One region of the Synechococcus sp. PROS-U-1 genome, then DNA from elsewhere that is predicted to be linked to it. Evidence: predicted binding sites of a transcription regulator. Region 1 holds the regulator's gene; the other holds the start of a gene.
What was found. Region 1 encodes NtcA, which controls nitrogen genes in cyanobacteria. Its sites were predicted from a motif close to GTANCNNNNGNTAC; they were not measured.
Positions count from the first base shown of each region.

Region 2: SynPROSU1_RS05795 (DUF4278 domain-containing protein) is a predicted target of NtcA. The motif match lies at 4,942-4,955, and genes of this name have one in related genera.

Region 1 covers NZ_CP047951.1:336,628-344,412, reverse strand. The annotation lists gene dcd (dCTP deaminase) at 1-234, opposite strand, end outside; gene SynPROSU1_RS01680 (cob(I)yrinic acid a,c-diamide adenosyltransferase) at 234-833, opposite strand; gene rph (ribonuclease PH) at 979-1,722, shown strand; gene ntcA (global nitrogen regulator NtcA) at 1,781-2,497, shown strand; gene SynPROSU1_RS01665 (DUF3084 domain-containing protein) at 2,525-3,676, shown strand; gene SynPROSU1_RS01660 (resolvase) at 3,673-4,113, shown strand; gene SynPROSU1_RS01655 (DUF3146 family protein) at 4,097-4,354, opposite strand; gene pth (aminoacyl-tRNA hydrolase) at 4,354-4,971, opposite strand; gene SynPROSU1_RS01645 (TatA/E family twin arginine-targeting protein translocase) at 4,986-5,216, opposite strand; gene psbH (photosystem II reaction center phosphoprotein PsbH) at 5,225-5,425, opposite strand; gene psbN (photosystem II reaction center protein PsbN) at 5,510-5,650, shown strand; gene SynPROSU1_RS01630 (glycoside hydrolase family 38 C-terminal domain-containing protein) at 5,638-7,785, opposite strand, start outside.
Region 2 covers NZ_CP047951.1:1,058,622-1,066,406, reverse strand. The annotation lists gene SynPROSU1_RS05835 (hypothetical protein) at 1-170, opposite strand, end outside; gene SynPROSU1_RS05830 (hypothetical protein) at 810-992, shown strand; gene SynPROSU1_RS05825 (FAD-dependent oxidoreductase) at 1,025-2,659, opposite strand; gene SynPROSU1_RS05820 (hypothetical protein) at 2,903-3,112, opposite strand; gene SynPROSU1_RS05815 (hypothetical protein) at 3,105-3,263, opposite strand; gene SynPROSU1_RS05810 (hypothetical protein) at 3,381-3,560, opposite strand; gene SynPROSU1_RS05805 (ParA family protein) at 3,618-4,265, opposite strand; gene SynPROSU1_RS05800 (hypothetical protein) at 4,274-4,489, opposite strand; gene SynPROSU1_RS05795 (DUF4278 domain-containing protein) at 5,042-5,146, shown strand; gene SynPROSU1_RS05790 (hypothetical protein) at 5,335-6,375, shown strand; gene SynPROSU1_RS05785 (J domain-containing protein) at 6,377-7,162, opposite strand; gene SynPROSU1_RS05780 (SDR family oxidoreductase) at 7,178-7,785, opposite strand, start outside.

The sequences.
Region 1 (7,785 bases):
CTCAAGATTGGCCGGATTGAACCGCTTGGGATTCATCACCGTGCCGGGCACGTGCCGGAAGATCAGAAATTCCTGGGGGGACAGGCGCAGGTCGTAGCCATAGGAGGAGCAACCAAAACTAAGCACGGGACGCAGCTTTTGCTCCGGATCCAGATGACGGACAAGGCCGTTCTGGAATGGCTCGATCATTCCCTGCCCGGCCTGTTCAGTGATCCAGCGATCGCACTTGAGCATCAGAAACCTCGGCGCAACTCCGTGACTTGGTCTGCCATCTCCACCACACCGGCGGGGATCGCAGGTCCAGTGATGATCACATCCATCGAAGCGGGCCGCTGCTCGAGGGCTTCAATCACGTCCGCCTCATCCAGGTATCCAAAGGCCACAGCAAGCCCGATTTCATCCAACACCAGCTGATCGAGATCGCCCTGGATCAGATGCTGACGGCAGATGGACCAAACCGCGGCCACCGCCTCCGCACCTCCAGGGTGGCCCGGCGAGGAGAGGCAAAGGGGTACCTCGGGCCGTAGCCAAACCAGGCCACCGCAGAGTTGAACGCGTCCTGCAGGCCCCTGCTGCACGCCCCCTTTGAGGAACTGACTGATCAGCACCCGACTGCCCAGACCGGCGGCCCGCATCGCTTGACTAAGAACACTGGCAAAGCTGCCGCGGTAGGGCGCGGTGTGCACCTGCAGCTGGCCTTCGGGAGCCACCAGGACGAGCGGTGGAGGATCGGAGACAGGTGGAAGAGGTCTGAGGCCAGCCCGCTGCAAAGCCTGCTGATCCCGATCCAGGGAGTCCTGGAACGCTTGGGGGTCGGCAAGGCTTGTGGTCATCACTGCAACATCCGTCCGGGCAACCCCGGCAAGACCTTGAATGTAGCGGCGAGTTGACATTCCACAAGGGGATTGACACCACCCATGGTGTCTGGAAAGGGCAAGAACCACCCGCCTGCGAGGCTTGAAGAACTGCACACCACCGATGAGCCAACCGCTTGAAAGCCGCACTGATGGCCGCAGTCCCCAGCAGTTGCGACCGTTCTCGGTGACCTGGAATCCCATGGGTTTTGCCTTGAGCTCCCTTGTGGTTCACACAGGCAGAACCGCTGTTCTCTGCAGCGTCTGCCTCGAGGAGAACGTTCCCCGCTGGCGCAAAGGGGAAGGGTTGGGATGGCTCAGCGCCGAATACCGGCTACTGCCGGGATCCACGCCACAGCGGCAATCTCGGGAGCTGATGAAACTGTCGGGCCGCACACAGGAGATTCAACGGTTGATCGGCCGAAGCCTGCGGGCCGTGATCGATATGAAGCGCCTGGGGGAGCGCACGCTGCTGATCGACTGCGATGTGATCCAGGCCGACGCCGGCACCCGGACGGCCTCCATCACCGGGGCTTGGCTCGCCCTTGAGCAGGCCTGCCTCTCACTCGTGGATCAGGGACTCCTGGAACAATCGCCGCTGGTCGACCAGGTCGCCGCCGTGTCCGTCGGCCTGGTGGATGGCAAGGCGTTACTGGATCTGGATTACAGCGAAGACAGCAGAGCTGAGGTCGATCTCAATGTTGTGCAGGCTGGAGATGGTCGCCTGCTGGAGATCCAGGGGACTGCGGAGGGAGCGCCCTTCAGCCGCAGCCAGCTCAATGAATTACTGGATCTGGCTGAGCCTGGATTGACATCATTAATGCAAGCGCAACGCCAAGCCATCAACGAGCACACCAGCGTTAGGTAATAACCGCTACACGGCGGCAACGGCTTGCTCCGTAGCTTCGCCTCACCAGGGGGTTGTTATGACAAGTAGCCGAGGTTTCAGCCGATACACCCCCCAGATGGTGGCTCCAGCTCCCAGTGCAGAACCCGCCAACCGCTCTCTGCTGGAGATCATTCGGGATCTCGACGGCGCCAGTAGTGAATTGGTAGACCGCAACAAGACCATCTTTTTCCCGGGGGATCCCGCCGAACGGGTTTACCTGATTCGCCGCGGAGCCGTCCGCCTCTCCCGCGTTTATGAGTCAGGGGAAGAGATCACGGTGGCGCTGCTGCGCGAGAACAGCCTGTTTGGCGTGCTGTCGTTGCTGACCGGTCAACGATCCGATCGCTTCTATCACGCCGTGGCCTTCACCAGAGTGGAGATGGTGACAGCGCCGGCGACATCCGTAAAGGCGGCGATCGAGGCAGACACGAGCGTTGGCCTGCGCTTGCTACAGGGTCTGTCCAGTCGGATTCTTCAGACCGAAACGATGATCGAAACCCTGACCCACAGGGACATGTCATCGCGGCTGGTGAGCTTCCTGCTTGTGCTGTGCAGGGATTTCGGCGTAGCGGATGAGCTGGGAATCACGATCGACCTGCGCCTGTCCCATCAGGCCATCGCCGAAGCGATTGGCTCAACGCGCGTCACAATCACGCGTCTGCTGGGAGACTTGCGTCAATCCGGTCTGGTTCAGATTGACCGCAAAAAAATCACTGTTCTGGATCCGATCGCTCTGGCCAAACGATTCAGTTAGGCAGCAGGTTGAGCAACAGGTGCAGCCATGAGCGGCTGGGCACTGATCCTGGTTCTGCTGGTGCTCGGGGGCGTGCTGTCGACCCTGGGAGACCGGTTGGGCAGTCGCGTCGGCAAGGCCCGCCTGAGTCTGTTCAAGATGCGCCCGCGTCGGACTGCCGTTCTGATCACGGTGTTGACCGGCAGCCTGATCAGCGCACTGTCGCTCGGCGTGCTTCTGATGGTGAGCCGCCAGCTTCGGGTGGGCCTGTTTGAACTGGATGCCCTTCAGGCGAGGCTGCAGGACAGCCGGCGGCAGCTCGATGCAGCCGAACGGGAACGGCAAGAAACCCGAACGGAAACCAACCGGATCGCCGCTGAGCTCAAGCAGTCACAGCAACGGGCGGATACCTTGCGTCGCGAACTGGCTCCCTTGCAGAACGAACGCGCCCAACTCGAGGCAGAACGCGAACGGCTGAGCCGGGATATCGCTGCTCGCGATGCCGATATCCAGCGCACGGAAGCCGAATTAAACAGCGTGCGAAACCGGATCAGATCCGGTGAACAGGAACTCAAGGAACTTGAACGCAATCTGGTCGCCCTCCGACGTGGATCGGTTGTTATTAGCAGCGGGCAGACCTTGGCGAGAGCGACGGTTCGCCTCGATGCTCCGGGTCAAGCGAAACAGGCTGTCGACAGGCTGTTGCAAGAGGCCAATGTCAACGCGTACGGCAAGGTCAGGCCCGGTGAAGCACCCAAACGACAGCTGATCCGCGTTCCCCGCAGCGACGTGGAACGCCTGCAGACCATCCTCCGTAAACCAGATACCTGGGTGATCTCACTGCGCTCCGCCACCAATGTGCTGCGCGGCGAAACGGCGGTCTATGCCTTCCCCGAGGTGCGCCCGAACCGCCCGGTGGCCCAAAACGGTGACGTGCTGGCGACCACCACACTGCAACCCAATGAACGCACACCGGAGGGCATTCTCACGCGGCTGAACCTTCTCTTGGCCTCGGCCTATGCCGAGGTGCAACGGCGAGGATCCCTCACCGAGGGACTGCAGTTCGATGGAGCAGCACTGTCCCAACTCGCCGAGACATTGATTGAGGGACCCAGCCAAAGTGTGGTCTTGAAGGTGATTGCATCAGGGGGCAGCGCCAGCGCCGATCCTGTCGTCGTTACGGTTGAAGCATCCCCATGAAACGGGTGGCCGTGCTCGACCCAGGCCGCTGCAAGTGTGGCCTTGTACTGGCCGATCTTCACCTTGGCCTTGTGCTCGAGGGGCATGTTTTGGCTCCAGAAGCCGTGGAGCCCTGGCTGGAGCTGTGGAATCAAGACCAACTTCTGGACGGCATCCTGATCGGCGATGGCACCGGATGCCAAGCGTGGATCAAGCGGCTGGAGCGCTTGGGCAGCCTCACCGTGATTCCAGAGCGGGGAACAACCCTGCGTGCACGAGAGCGTTACTGGATGCTGTGGCCAGCGCGGGGATGGCGACGAATGCTGCCGACAGGGCTGCGCATTCCACCGGTGGACCTGGATGCTGTTGCCGCCCTTGTGATGCTGGAGGAGCACCTGCAGTGCCAACTTCGATGGCCGGAACCTGCACCCACGTTCTCGCTCAGAACCTGGCCCTGACCATGAAGGTGTAATCGCCTCCCGGTTCAAGTCTGTAATCGGAGCGCACCAGGAACCGCCGCAAAGCATCTTCAATCAGGGCGCGTCCCAAGGACGGCTCCACCAACAGCTCACCGCGGTCAAACGCCCAGGAGAACTGCCACTCGAACCCCCCAGCCGAGACCTCACCCTCAACACACTGCGCCTGAAAGCATTGGCGGAGCACCCGCAAATGGGCGGTTGTCGCCGGAAGAGCCGGCATCAGTCACCGGCCTCCAGGTCGTAGCGAAACCCGTTAATCCAAGTCCCAGCACGCTCGAAGTTCTGACGCTGAAGACGTTCAATCCCCTCCAAAACAGCGTCCAGCACAGCTACCACACAGGGTTGCTCCAGCTTGCTGAAGGGTCCGAGCACATGTGACACCGTTCGGGCTCGACGCTCGGCAGGGTTGTCAGCCGGTGCGCCGATGCCGATGCGAAGTCTCGGGAAGACCTGAGTCCCGAGATGCTGAATGGTGCTGCGCAATCCGTTATGGCCACCAGCGCTGCCCTGAGCACGAAGCCGCAAACGACCGAGGGGAAGGTCCATGTCGTCCACAAGCACCAGCAGTTGGTGGGGCTCCAGATCAAACCAATCGAGAGCAGCGCGGATCGCCCGACCGCTGTCATTCATATAGGTCTGCGGCATCAGCAGACGCAATCGCTGGTCACCACAACCTGTATCAGCAGCAAAACCATGCAACTTGGCTTGCTGCCGAAAACTAAATCCGGATCGCTCAGACAAGAGCTCTAGAGCCATAAAACCGATGTTGTGGCGCGTGCCCGCGTATTTCGTGCCCGGGTTCCCCAGCCCTACCACCAGCTTGAGATCAGTGGTCATGCCGCTACAGCGATTCAGTCACTGGGGGGAAGTTCTTCTGCCGGCTTGGGAGCGTCTTCGGAGACCTCCGGATCAGCCATCGCTTTATTGATCTCGCGTTCAAATTCCTTCGACGCCGATTGGAAACCCTTCAGGGTTTTTCCAAGGGTGCGCCCAAGTTCCGGCAAACGTTTCGGCCCGAAGACCAAAAGCGCTACGGCGCCGATAACCGCCATTTCGGGGAGACCGACACCGAAGATGTTCATGGATCAGATCAGCCGAGGCCGTTCCAGTTCACGTTGATGCCCTCGAGGATGAGGGACTTGTTGTACAGCTGGAGGATCACCAACAGGAACACCAGGAAAAGCACCATGAAGATGCCCATCACGGGAGTGGTGCCCCATCCGGGAACCACTTTGCCGTATTCGGAGTTCAGTGGGCGGAGAAGGTCTCCCAGACGGGTGCGTTGAGCCATGGCGACGCCGGGTCTCGGGTGGTTTGAAGTCCCGATACTGTAGGGGCCTACTCCGGTTCGGGGTTGATCCTGTCGAGAGATGTGATGGAAACGTCGTCCCCAGCCCTGTCCGTTGCCATCGGTGTGCTCGCCGTTTTGTTCGGGCTAACCGGATTTGGCGTGTACCAAGCCTTTGGTCCTCCCTCGAAAGCACTCGACGACCCGTTTGACGATCACGAGGACTGACACAGCACGAGGGAGACGAGTTCTCCTGGGGCGATCACCACTGCGTCTGTTGCGTTCTGGTCGCTTTGCCTGCGAACACCCCAGCCCGGGCCAGGAACCCATCTGCAGCGTGAAGATCCCGCGTTAAGGAGCTTCAACAAGCAGCCCCCGTCATGACCCTGCAATGCCACCGGCGTGAGCTGAAGCGGCAACGATGGGAACCACTGCCGCAACTCAGCGGGCAATGGTGCACACCAACCCGGCTCGCGGAACGCAATAGCAGCCTGCGGCACACCAGCGTCGCTCCAGGATCCTGACAACGGCATGAGTGCCAAACGATGGCGATGCCATCCCTGATCAGCGCTGGGATCAGGCCAGGTCGGCCCCCGCAGCAGCGAGATCCCCAGCCGCGCTGGGGACCAATCAACCCCCTGGGGACCGTCCAGCAACACAGCCATCCCACCTCCCGGAGCCGCCGACTGTGAGGCGAACCAAGAGACCACGGGGACTTCCCATCGGGCCTGCTCCCGTGGCGTCATCGGCGCAGCGGGGCGTTCGATCACTCCCCCACTGGTGTCAGCACCGATGCGAACGGCGGGGGTCGCCAAAGGCAGCTCCAGGCGCAACAGCTCGTGGGTCTGATGCCAATCGATGCTGCAGATCAGCTCCAGCCACGGCGTATCGGCCTTCAGCCGCAGGTCCAGGCGCATCCGGCTGGCACCGATCTTGCGCCTCAGCACCAGATGGGCCACCAGAGGCCCCTGATCGAGCCATTGCAACGAAGCCATGGGAACGACACCCAGCGGCTGGGAGCGGTAGTCAGCCGCCAGATCCCATGCATCCCAAAATTCGCCACGGTCCCTGTAACGCTCGAGCTGCAGCGGCGCCGACAGCTGCTCGCGACCATCACGATCCCGCAAAGAAAGGAGTCCGGCTGCGGAAACCTCGAGGTCCAACAGACCATTGCCCAAACGCCAGGCTCCCGACCCCAGCGAGGTGATGACCACAGGCTGCCGGGGTTCAACAGCGGAGGACGCCAAGCCTGGTTCACGCCGGAGAGGCACGGAACAGGACCCGTGCTGACGCGGCAACTGCACCCATTTACCACCAACGGCAGCGGCTTGCTGGGGCAGTGGAACGGCATCGACAGACCACGATCCGACTGGAAGTCGGACCAGAGGCGACCAGCACGCCAAGGGCTCCAGCCCCCACCAACTCCATTCTCCCGGGGCGCCCTTCGGACGAGGCAGCCTTTCCAGGCTCCGGTCCCGTGCCATTCGGGCCTGGCGCCGAGCCGAGCGCCAGACCGGTTCAGCCTGCTCGAACACCTCCGGGATCGATGTCCCCGGGAGAATGTCGTGAAACTGCTGAAACAACAGCGGGCGCCAGTCGCTGCTGCCGCCATCCCGACCAGCGATGGCCAACAGGGCAGAAGCTGAATCGGCTTCCCGCAAAAGCCTCTCCAGCGTGCGGTTGTGACGCTTCTGATCGGGCCGGCTGGTGGCGCAACCGCGATGCAACTCCAAAAACAGCTCATCACGCCACACCGGCCAGGCCTGATCGCCACACTCCAGCTCCTTCAGAAACTCACGCACCGTGCCGGCTCTGGCGGGCAATGCTGCCGCTTGCCCCTCCCAGAGCTCGATCTGCTCCAGCAACTCGTCGGTCGGACCGCCACCGTGATCACCGACGCCCGGGATCCAGAGCGCCGTCTCCAGCCCTGTGGTCTGATGCCATGCCCGTTGCTCCCGCAACATCTCCACGGGGTCAGCGCGACGCCCGATCGGCGGCAGCATCAGGCTGCGAAGTTCGGATCCGCCCCGCCCGCGCCAACGGAACACACGATGGGGGAAGGAGTTGTCGGAATTCCAGGCCAGCTTGTGCGTGCAGAACCAGCGCACTCCGGTGGCTGCCGCCACCGCAGGCAACCCTGCAGCGAAGCCAAAGCTGTCCGGCAACCAGGCCAACTCATGGGCCCATTCCGGAAAGCGGCGCCGGCTGTCGTCCTGCCCAAGCGCGAACTGATTCCACAGTGACGCCGTGCTGATCAGAACACAGTCCGTCTCGACCCAGGGACCATTGATCGGTTCCCAGCGCCCGGCGCGGCTGGCCGCCTGGATCTCAGCAAAAAGAGCGGGGCGATGCTGTTCCATCCA
Region 2 (7,785 bases), 720 kb from region 1:
TTGTCGACGCCATGAGCGACCTGAGCAAGGAACAGGAACAAGCCATTGCTCGGTCGACGATGTATCTGTTCGCGGCACTCCTGACCATCGTGATGGTTTCCATTGCAGGACTCTTCCTCAGTGCAGAGCTGGAGCAGCAAGCTCAGAGCAAAACAGAGACGTCCCTTCAACTCTCAAGCCAAAACCAAGTCGCCCCTCGATCAGAGCGACCTTGGACACGTTGGAGCCGACACGAATCCGCGATGTTGCCTGTGAAGATCCCTGTCTAGATGAAAGCTGAAAGGACGTTGCCCAAAGATTTTGGCCCCTTGAAAAAACAATGAGGCAAAGTCGAGCGTTGGCTTAATCGCCCCGCAGATGCACTGTCTGAACAACAGTGGGATCCGATCGCCTCAGGGAGCCGCCGCGAAGCGTCGACTGCGGGCAGTCAGTTGGGTGCGTGCTCTGAGGTGACGATGGCGGCGACAGGGCCTTTCATACAGATCAGAACTATTTTTCCAAGAACGCGGGTATGGCCAGCTTCGTTTAACAGCTGGCGAATTGGTTGTTCTGCAACACCACCAGGAGTGGAGCCACAGGGCTGTCATGCCGCAGATCAAACCAGTCATGACTGCATGATGAAACCCATCTGGGCAGCGTCAAGCTCAGATCAACAACCTAAGCAACGCTGAGTTTCATCGCTTGAGATCAAAACTCGGGCGTTGCAAACAAGCGATGTTCTGAAGAGCTTGCTCTCCATGAATGAGTGATACGGCCAGTTGCCAAGTGCCCTGAAGCCGATGCAGAACAGGAGCATCAGATCCACAGCCATGGCCAAGCGTCGCTTTCTCGACAAGCAACCCCTCACCCAAGCGGAAGGTCTGACCGCCCTGATCATGATGGGGGTGGGCCTCACTCTCGGCGGCATCAGCGTGACCATCTTCATGGCGCTGAACGCCTCAGCTCCAGGATCTTGGCAAGAGCTTTGGCTCTCCGGACAACTGAATTTCTGAACATCACTGACGATGCCCTGGTGCCCTCGAGATCAGGGCATCCAAGGCCAACGGATGCCAAAAGCCTCCAACGGATCCATCACGAGTTTGTTCATCGCCCGCCCAAACAGCACCTGGGGCTCCTCGGGACGAATCGGAAGCACCTTGTGCTCTCGTGTCTTGGTGGGATCCGCTCCGATCACCACTCCACTGCGCAACAAAGCATTGGCTGCTTCAAGGCCGCAGACATAGGCCCGTTCTTGGCAGAGCCCCTTGGCACCGTGCTCGCGTTCCCCCATCCGCACCCAGTCACCAGCGCAAACAAGTGATTGAAGCGATGTTTGCAGCGGCGGACGTTGGCTGAAGCTGCCGGGTGAAAACAACGACACCGAACCCGGGTAACGCCGCACCTCACACTCCAGAACCTGAGCCAGCCGAAATCCCTGCGCCGCCTGCGGCAGAAGCTCATGCAACAGGGTGTCGACGATCTCCTGATCACTCAACGCCGCAATCGCCGTAGCGTTGTAGAAGTCGCTGGCGACAACGGAACCCTGAGGTGAACGACCGCCCCAGAGTTCCGCTTCATCCTCTTTCTGCAGCTGGTCCAGCATGAAGAAGGTGGCGCCAGAACCCTGCAAGGAGGTAAAGCGGGAGAAGACATTGGCGGGGTCGGCGACCGCGACATAGCGATCCAGCCACAACCGCACCGACACCACATCGATCGCGCCCAGGCTGCCGGCAGCCACCAGCTCCGGCAGAGCATCGGCGCAGCTCGGCGACTGCGTCATCAGCGCCTTCATGCCCTTGGCACCCACCGCCAGCACAACCGCATCAACATCGTCGATCACGCTTGTTTGTCCTGCTGCCAGCGAACGGATCTCCACAGACTGGATGGCCCCTGCGTTGTGATCAAGATTGAGGCGCGTGGCCAGCGTTCCTCCCAAAACGGTGAGCCGCCAATGGTCCAGCAAGCGTTCCGCCAATGGGGCAATCAGCTGCTCGGCGATGGTTCCGGAACGAATCCAACGCACATCGAAGGAGTCTTGATGCGCTAATGCGTAGTAATAGAGCAGCTCCATGGTGACGGCTGCCGATAATTCTTCGGGTGGCTTGAACAGACCCACCAGGAGAATGGGACGCAAGAACTCGTTAATCATCCGCTCACTGATCTTCAGTTGGCGGAAGAGCGTCAACGCATCGATGGCGTCATAGTTCCGAAATGTCGTCTCACTGCGGTTCAAATCCAGCATTGCTACCAGAAGCCCGGCAATGCTCAAGCGATCGGCAACTGGAAGGCGCTTGAAGTTTTTAATCGTCGCCATGGCTTGTCCCAGGGGGCTGGGGAGCTGCAGCCCATCACCAAAGACGGGTGCTGTGGCCTCCAGACCAGCGGGGGACCAGAAGGCACTGCTGGTGAAGTCAGTGAACACATCGGCGAGCCCAAGCTCATCCGTCATCGCATTGATGTTGGGGTAATCCCTCCAGAAACCACGGGTGCCCGCTTCAAAGGGTTTGCCACTTGCGGTGCGCATCGGCGTCCGCCCCGTGGGATCCGTCATCCCATCGATCAGGGTGACGCGCACGCCCGCTTCGCAGAGGGCTTTTGCTGCACCCCAGCCGCCCCAGCCACCGCCGATCACCACCACATGGGAAGAGCCAGAGTTGATGACCTTGGAATGCTCAGGCATTGACGCGTCAGGAATCCAGTGAATCGTCATCGCATCATGGAGCGCTGAAGCGGGAACGGTCGCCATCGCCACACAGCGGTGGAATTCCATAGCCTCAACCTCACGCACTCGTGAAGATCCAATGATTCCCAACGCAACCGTTCGCTGGCCTGTTTTCCTCCCGGTGGTTCTGTTCTTCGGTGGGATCGGTGCAGCGGCAGCGATGACTCAGCTACTGGAATCGTTCTGAGCTTCAGCGGGCCATCACACCAAGTTCAGGGCATGCAGGATCTGCGCCCGGATGCCCCCGAGGCGGCGCCATGCTCGAAGGGCATCGGCTTTGCAGGTGTAGGGCCTCCAGTCGTCTTCTTCCATGCGCCGTTTGATGTGACGCATCACACGCTCAGCAACAACACGATCGCTGGGGACCGTCAAAACAATCCGCTGACCATTCACCAAACAGGTTTCAGTCATTTTTATTTTTGGGCGGTTTGATCAATTCACCCGTCTGCAACGACACCACAGCGAAACTTCCGACAAACACCAGCGCCACCAAAGCCAGAAATGCCGCAGTGAGATCGCTGATCTCGAGCTGCCCGAGCATGAAAGCAAAGAGATCTGGCATCAGGCACAGAGATGGGCTCCGAACTTAGACCGACTCATCCGTGGTCAGATTCCCCAGAACCACGCCGGCCATGGACAGGCCGATCGCAAGCAATACAACCGTTTCAATCATGCCGCCTCACCAGAGGTGATGGGTTTCAGCACAGCAACTGCCTGGGAGGGCTTCAGCGAAGGTTGCGCTGACGATGCGGAAGGCTCCTGGGGCTGCCAAGTGGAAGCTGCTGAGCAACGGGTGGGGTTTTTCAACCAGGAACTTCGACCCATCAGCAACGATCAACTCAACCAATCCTTGCGGCAACCTTCCGAGCTGTCTGTCCGATCGGCGACCGACGCAGTGCGTGTCTCCATTGCCGTTTCAGGCACTGAGGGCATCCAAAGGGGCCACGGACAAACGATCACGAATCTGGACAGCCGCCTGGCAATAGGCCGACCATCCCCCCATGCGTCTCAGATCAGCTCGACCACGATCACTTACCGCATCAGACACACAAACACCTTCCACTTCCGCTTTTTCAAACGCAGCCAACAGGGGGATTTCGGTTTGCATCACATCCACACCAAAACCATCCAAGATTTGGCGCGCATCCTGAGCAAGCCGTTGTTTACGGCTATCCACCTTCACCAACAACGCGGCATGCATGGTGCCCATTTGCCGGAGGATTGAGGAGAGCTCAATTGTGAGCTCAACAGATCGGGCCTGCGGCGTGGTCGGCAACAGCACAAGGTCGGCACCTGCCGAAAGATTTTTGAGTTCATCTTCATGGCTGCTGGCTTGACCATCGGTGATGATTACTTGGGCATGGCGGGTGGCTTTCGCTGCAGCCTCGACTGGAACCACCTCAAACGGGAGCATGCCCCGAGCGGCATAGGCGGTTGCCGAGCGGTTGCGATCCGCATCAACAACACACACCGACAGGCCCTGTTGAGCCCACACACAGGCCAGATGAAGACTGGTGCAGGTTTTTGCCACACCTCCCTTTTGGCCAAAAACAGTCAAAAACATTATTCGATTTAAATGCGCGGAATGATTGCGTCGTTAGGGAAGAACTCCTCAAACACACAAATGCGGTCAGCCCAACGGGCTTCCACTTCCAGTCGCATCAAGCGATTGCGCACCCACATCAATGTGTCTACATCAATCGGTTTATGAAGCTTGTGTTGCTGGGCCTTCACCCAATCATCTTTGCTTTGAGAGCTGTTCATGGCTGCTAAAACCAACGTGTCCATACCGTACGGACGAAGGATCGAGGCGCCAGCAGCTTCACATTGAGTAAGCATCACAAATCACCCAATTGCAGACGAACTGTTCAGCAGAACAACGAATTAATGGAAGCTTTGAGTCCACAATCGAACTGTCAGAGCTTGAACCGCCAGATCGGTAGCCGATCCATCATTCCGTCACTCCAAGCAGCGACAAGATGAAATCAGTTCCTGAAACGCTGAGATGACGCAAACCACTGCCTACCCCACTCTGTTGCAGGCCATCACCAAGGCGGCTCAAAAAACGCCGCAACTCAAACCTCGCCCGGTGCATACACCGCCAAACGGGCGCGGAAGCAATTGAATGAAAACCGCTGGAATGCATCCAAGCGGGGTTATTCAGGCCTGGGGCAAACCAAATTGCAGCTGTGTAACAGCACGAACGACACGTGGGTTGATATCGCCTCTATAAAGGTTGTGTAGCAACAGCTACGTAACTACGTTCACCCCGCCTTAGGCGAGGCGCAGTTCGATTCAGGCCATGGAACGGGGACCTGAGCTTGCTTCGAGGAACTAACCATGACCCTGACCTATCGCGGCCAGAAGTACATCCAGAACAATGCTGCTGCGTCCAGCAAGCAGCGTCCTGTTCTGGTTTATCGCGGTCAAAAAGTCGCTCGCTGATAACAGCACGACAACCTTCCCTCAAGCCCCGCCCAAGCGGGGCTTTTTTTATGGCTGTTTCGTCGTGGGATCAGGCTGCTTGGCTTTCCAACGTTCAAACCAAACCGCCACACCCAAGGAGATACCGATAGCGATGCCTGCACCGATGCAGACGATCCCAAATTCCACTGGCATGCAATCACCCCAATTTGATCTCAATCATCGGACAAGACCGCTTAGAAGTCGCGATCCATCGCTATGCATTGGTTTCTTCAGGGCGTGCTGGAACGATGTTCCTAATTCATAATTCGCACGAACAAGCCAATCTCCTGGCATCAGCACTGGTGCAAGTCCACAGAATTGAAGGCCACTGGTACACGTCTTTTCAACAGGACCTTGCCCACACCCTTTTCCTGAAGCTGCTTGACGCTGAGATTGACTTCTCCGGCCATCCCGGAATTGAGGTTGAAACGTTGGCAGAGACGTTGACGCAAGCATCGGAGCGCCAAGAGCTTTTGGAACTGCTGATCGCCTTCGAAATGCTTTGCAATCCGATCCCGGAGACGTTGAGTAGGGACATTGATCATTGGGCCAACTCACTGAACATCAACAGCGAGATCCTGAACCTCGCCAGGGAATTGGCATACAACGCCATCACCCAGGCAACAACAGATTTTTACCGCTGCAACTGGATCGGAGAAGGCGATGATCAAAGCGATCCTGCCTTTCAGGACCTCTTGAAAAAATACGGTGATCACGCCTATGGCGTATGTGTCACGGCTGATCCTGATGAGTTTGCACGCTGGGACAACCTCAAAAACTGTTCCCAGGGCAGCCTTGGACGCAGTCTCTGGGAGTTTTACCAATCAAGAGGATTCAAACTTCCCGGTGAACTCGGTGCCGGTAACGCAGCACTCGCGCATCACGACTGGATCCATCTGATTGCTGGGTATGACACCACCCCCATCGGAGAATTGGAAGTCACAGCATTCATGGCTTCCTCAAGCCGCTCAGAGGGAGCAACCCTTGGCTTTATAGGAGCAATCAGCATCTTGGAAACTGGGTTGCTGCATAGCTTCTACGGCGCCGACAAATTTGGGAGAGCGCTCTCAGCCGACGATGGAATTGAGCGTATCGCTCAGGCAATCAGCAGAGGCAAAGCCTGCAATGTCGACCCGCTCATCGACCTTGACTATTTCAAGTATGCAGACACACCGCTAACAAACATCCAGAAGGCCTGGTGGAGCTGAGTTAGTTCACCAAGCGTTGATACGCTTCATTAACGCGGCGAAAAGCCTCAGCCGAACCGCCAAGATCGGGATGGTGCTGCTTCACCAGTTTGCGGTGCGCCTGCTTGATCTGGGCCATCGAAGCGTTGGCGTCCAACCCGAGGACATCTAAAGCTGCAATCCGTGGATCACGGGGATGTCCAAAGTCCACACGATCTGTTCGCCTTTGATCACTTCGCGTGCGACGTCCCTGCCGATTTGAGCTGGATCGTTCCTGTCGCTGACGCAGTTGTTCAACCACCCGCCGTGGATCCTCATCCAGCCATTCGCTGGCTCGAACGCCGAACAAGGCAAAAGCTGCCAAGACTGCTGCTGTTTGTTTGCTCGCCTTGGATCCCAGAGCCGCCAGCAGATCAGTCCCCAAACCAGGAACCAGCCGATCCAATCGCTGCTCAAGAGTCAGCTGGGAAGGAAAACTGCTGCGGTTGAGCTGATCAACCAACGACTCCAACCCGCGCTGACGCAGGGCACTCCATCCCGGCTGCTGTGCAAGGGACTGTCCCCAGCCCCGCACCTGTTGACTGCTGATGCGCGGCGGGGCTTGGGCCGATGGCTCGCTCCAAGAGCGATGGGAGGTCGTTTCGGTGCGAAAGCGTTGGCGTTGCTGCCGCTGCAAACGTTCCAACTCGCGACTCAGCCGCCGCACCTCACGACGCAGGGCATCATTTTCGGCCAGCAACGCCTCGACATTGCTGGTGACCCTTTGTTCAGCATGGGCGCCAGACCAATGACGCGGATCAAAACCCAAAACGTTTCTCCCGTCTCACCATGGCAACGGCTCACCATTGGCATGCCAGAAGCTGCCGCTGTTGTCCATGGTCAAAGCATCGATCCGAGCCAACAGACCCTCCACCGCTAGCTCCGGGTCGATACCGCTTGGATTGAACTGAATCATGCGAGTCCGCACCAAACCAGGATGCAAAATTGCAACGGCGATGCCCTGCGGCTCCAGATCAATCGCCAATGACTTTCCCGCCATGTTGAGAGCCACCTTCGACATCCGGTAGCCATAGGACCCTCCGGAGGTGTTGTCATCAATGGAGCCCATACGGCTGGTCATCAACACCAACTTGGCGCCATGGGGCATCTGATTCACCAAAGCCCGGGCTAGCAGCAGCGGAGCCAAGGCATTCACCTCAAACTGGCGGCGAATCCCATTGGGATCAAGATCGGAGAACCCCATCGACTGCAGGATTCCCGCATTGAGGATGACGCCATCCAAGGACAAACCCGCCAGGCGGTTCACCAGATCATCGATGGATTGACTGTCACTCAGCTCGAGACCTGATTCAACCCTTGCCCCCAGGGAGACAAGTTCATCACTTCTTTGACGGCAAACCGCCACCACGTCATCACCCCGGGCCTTGAGCT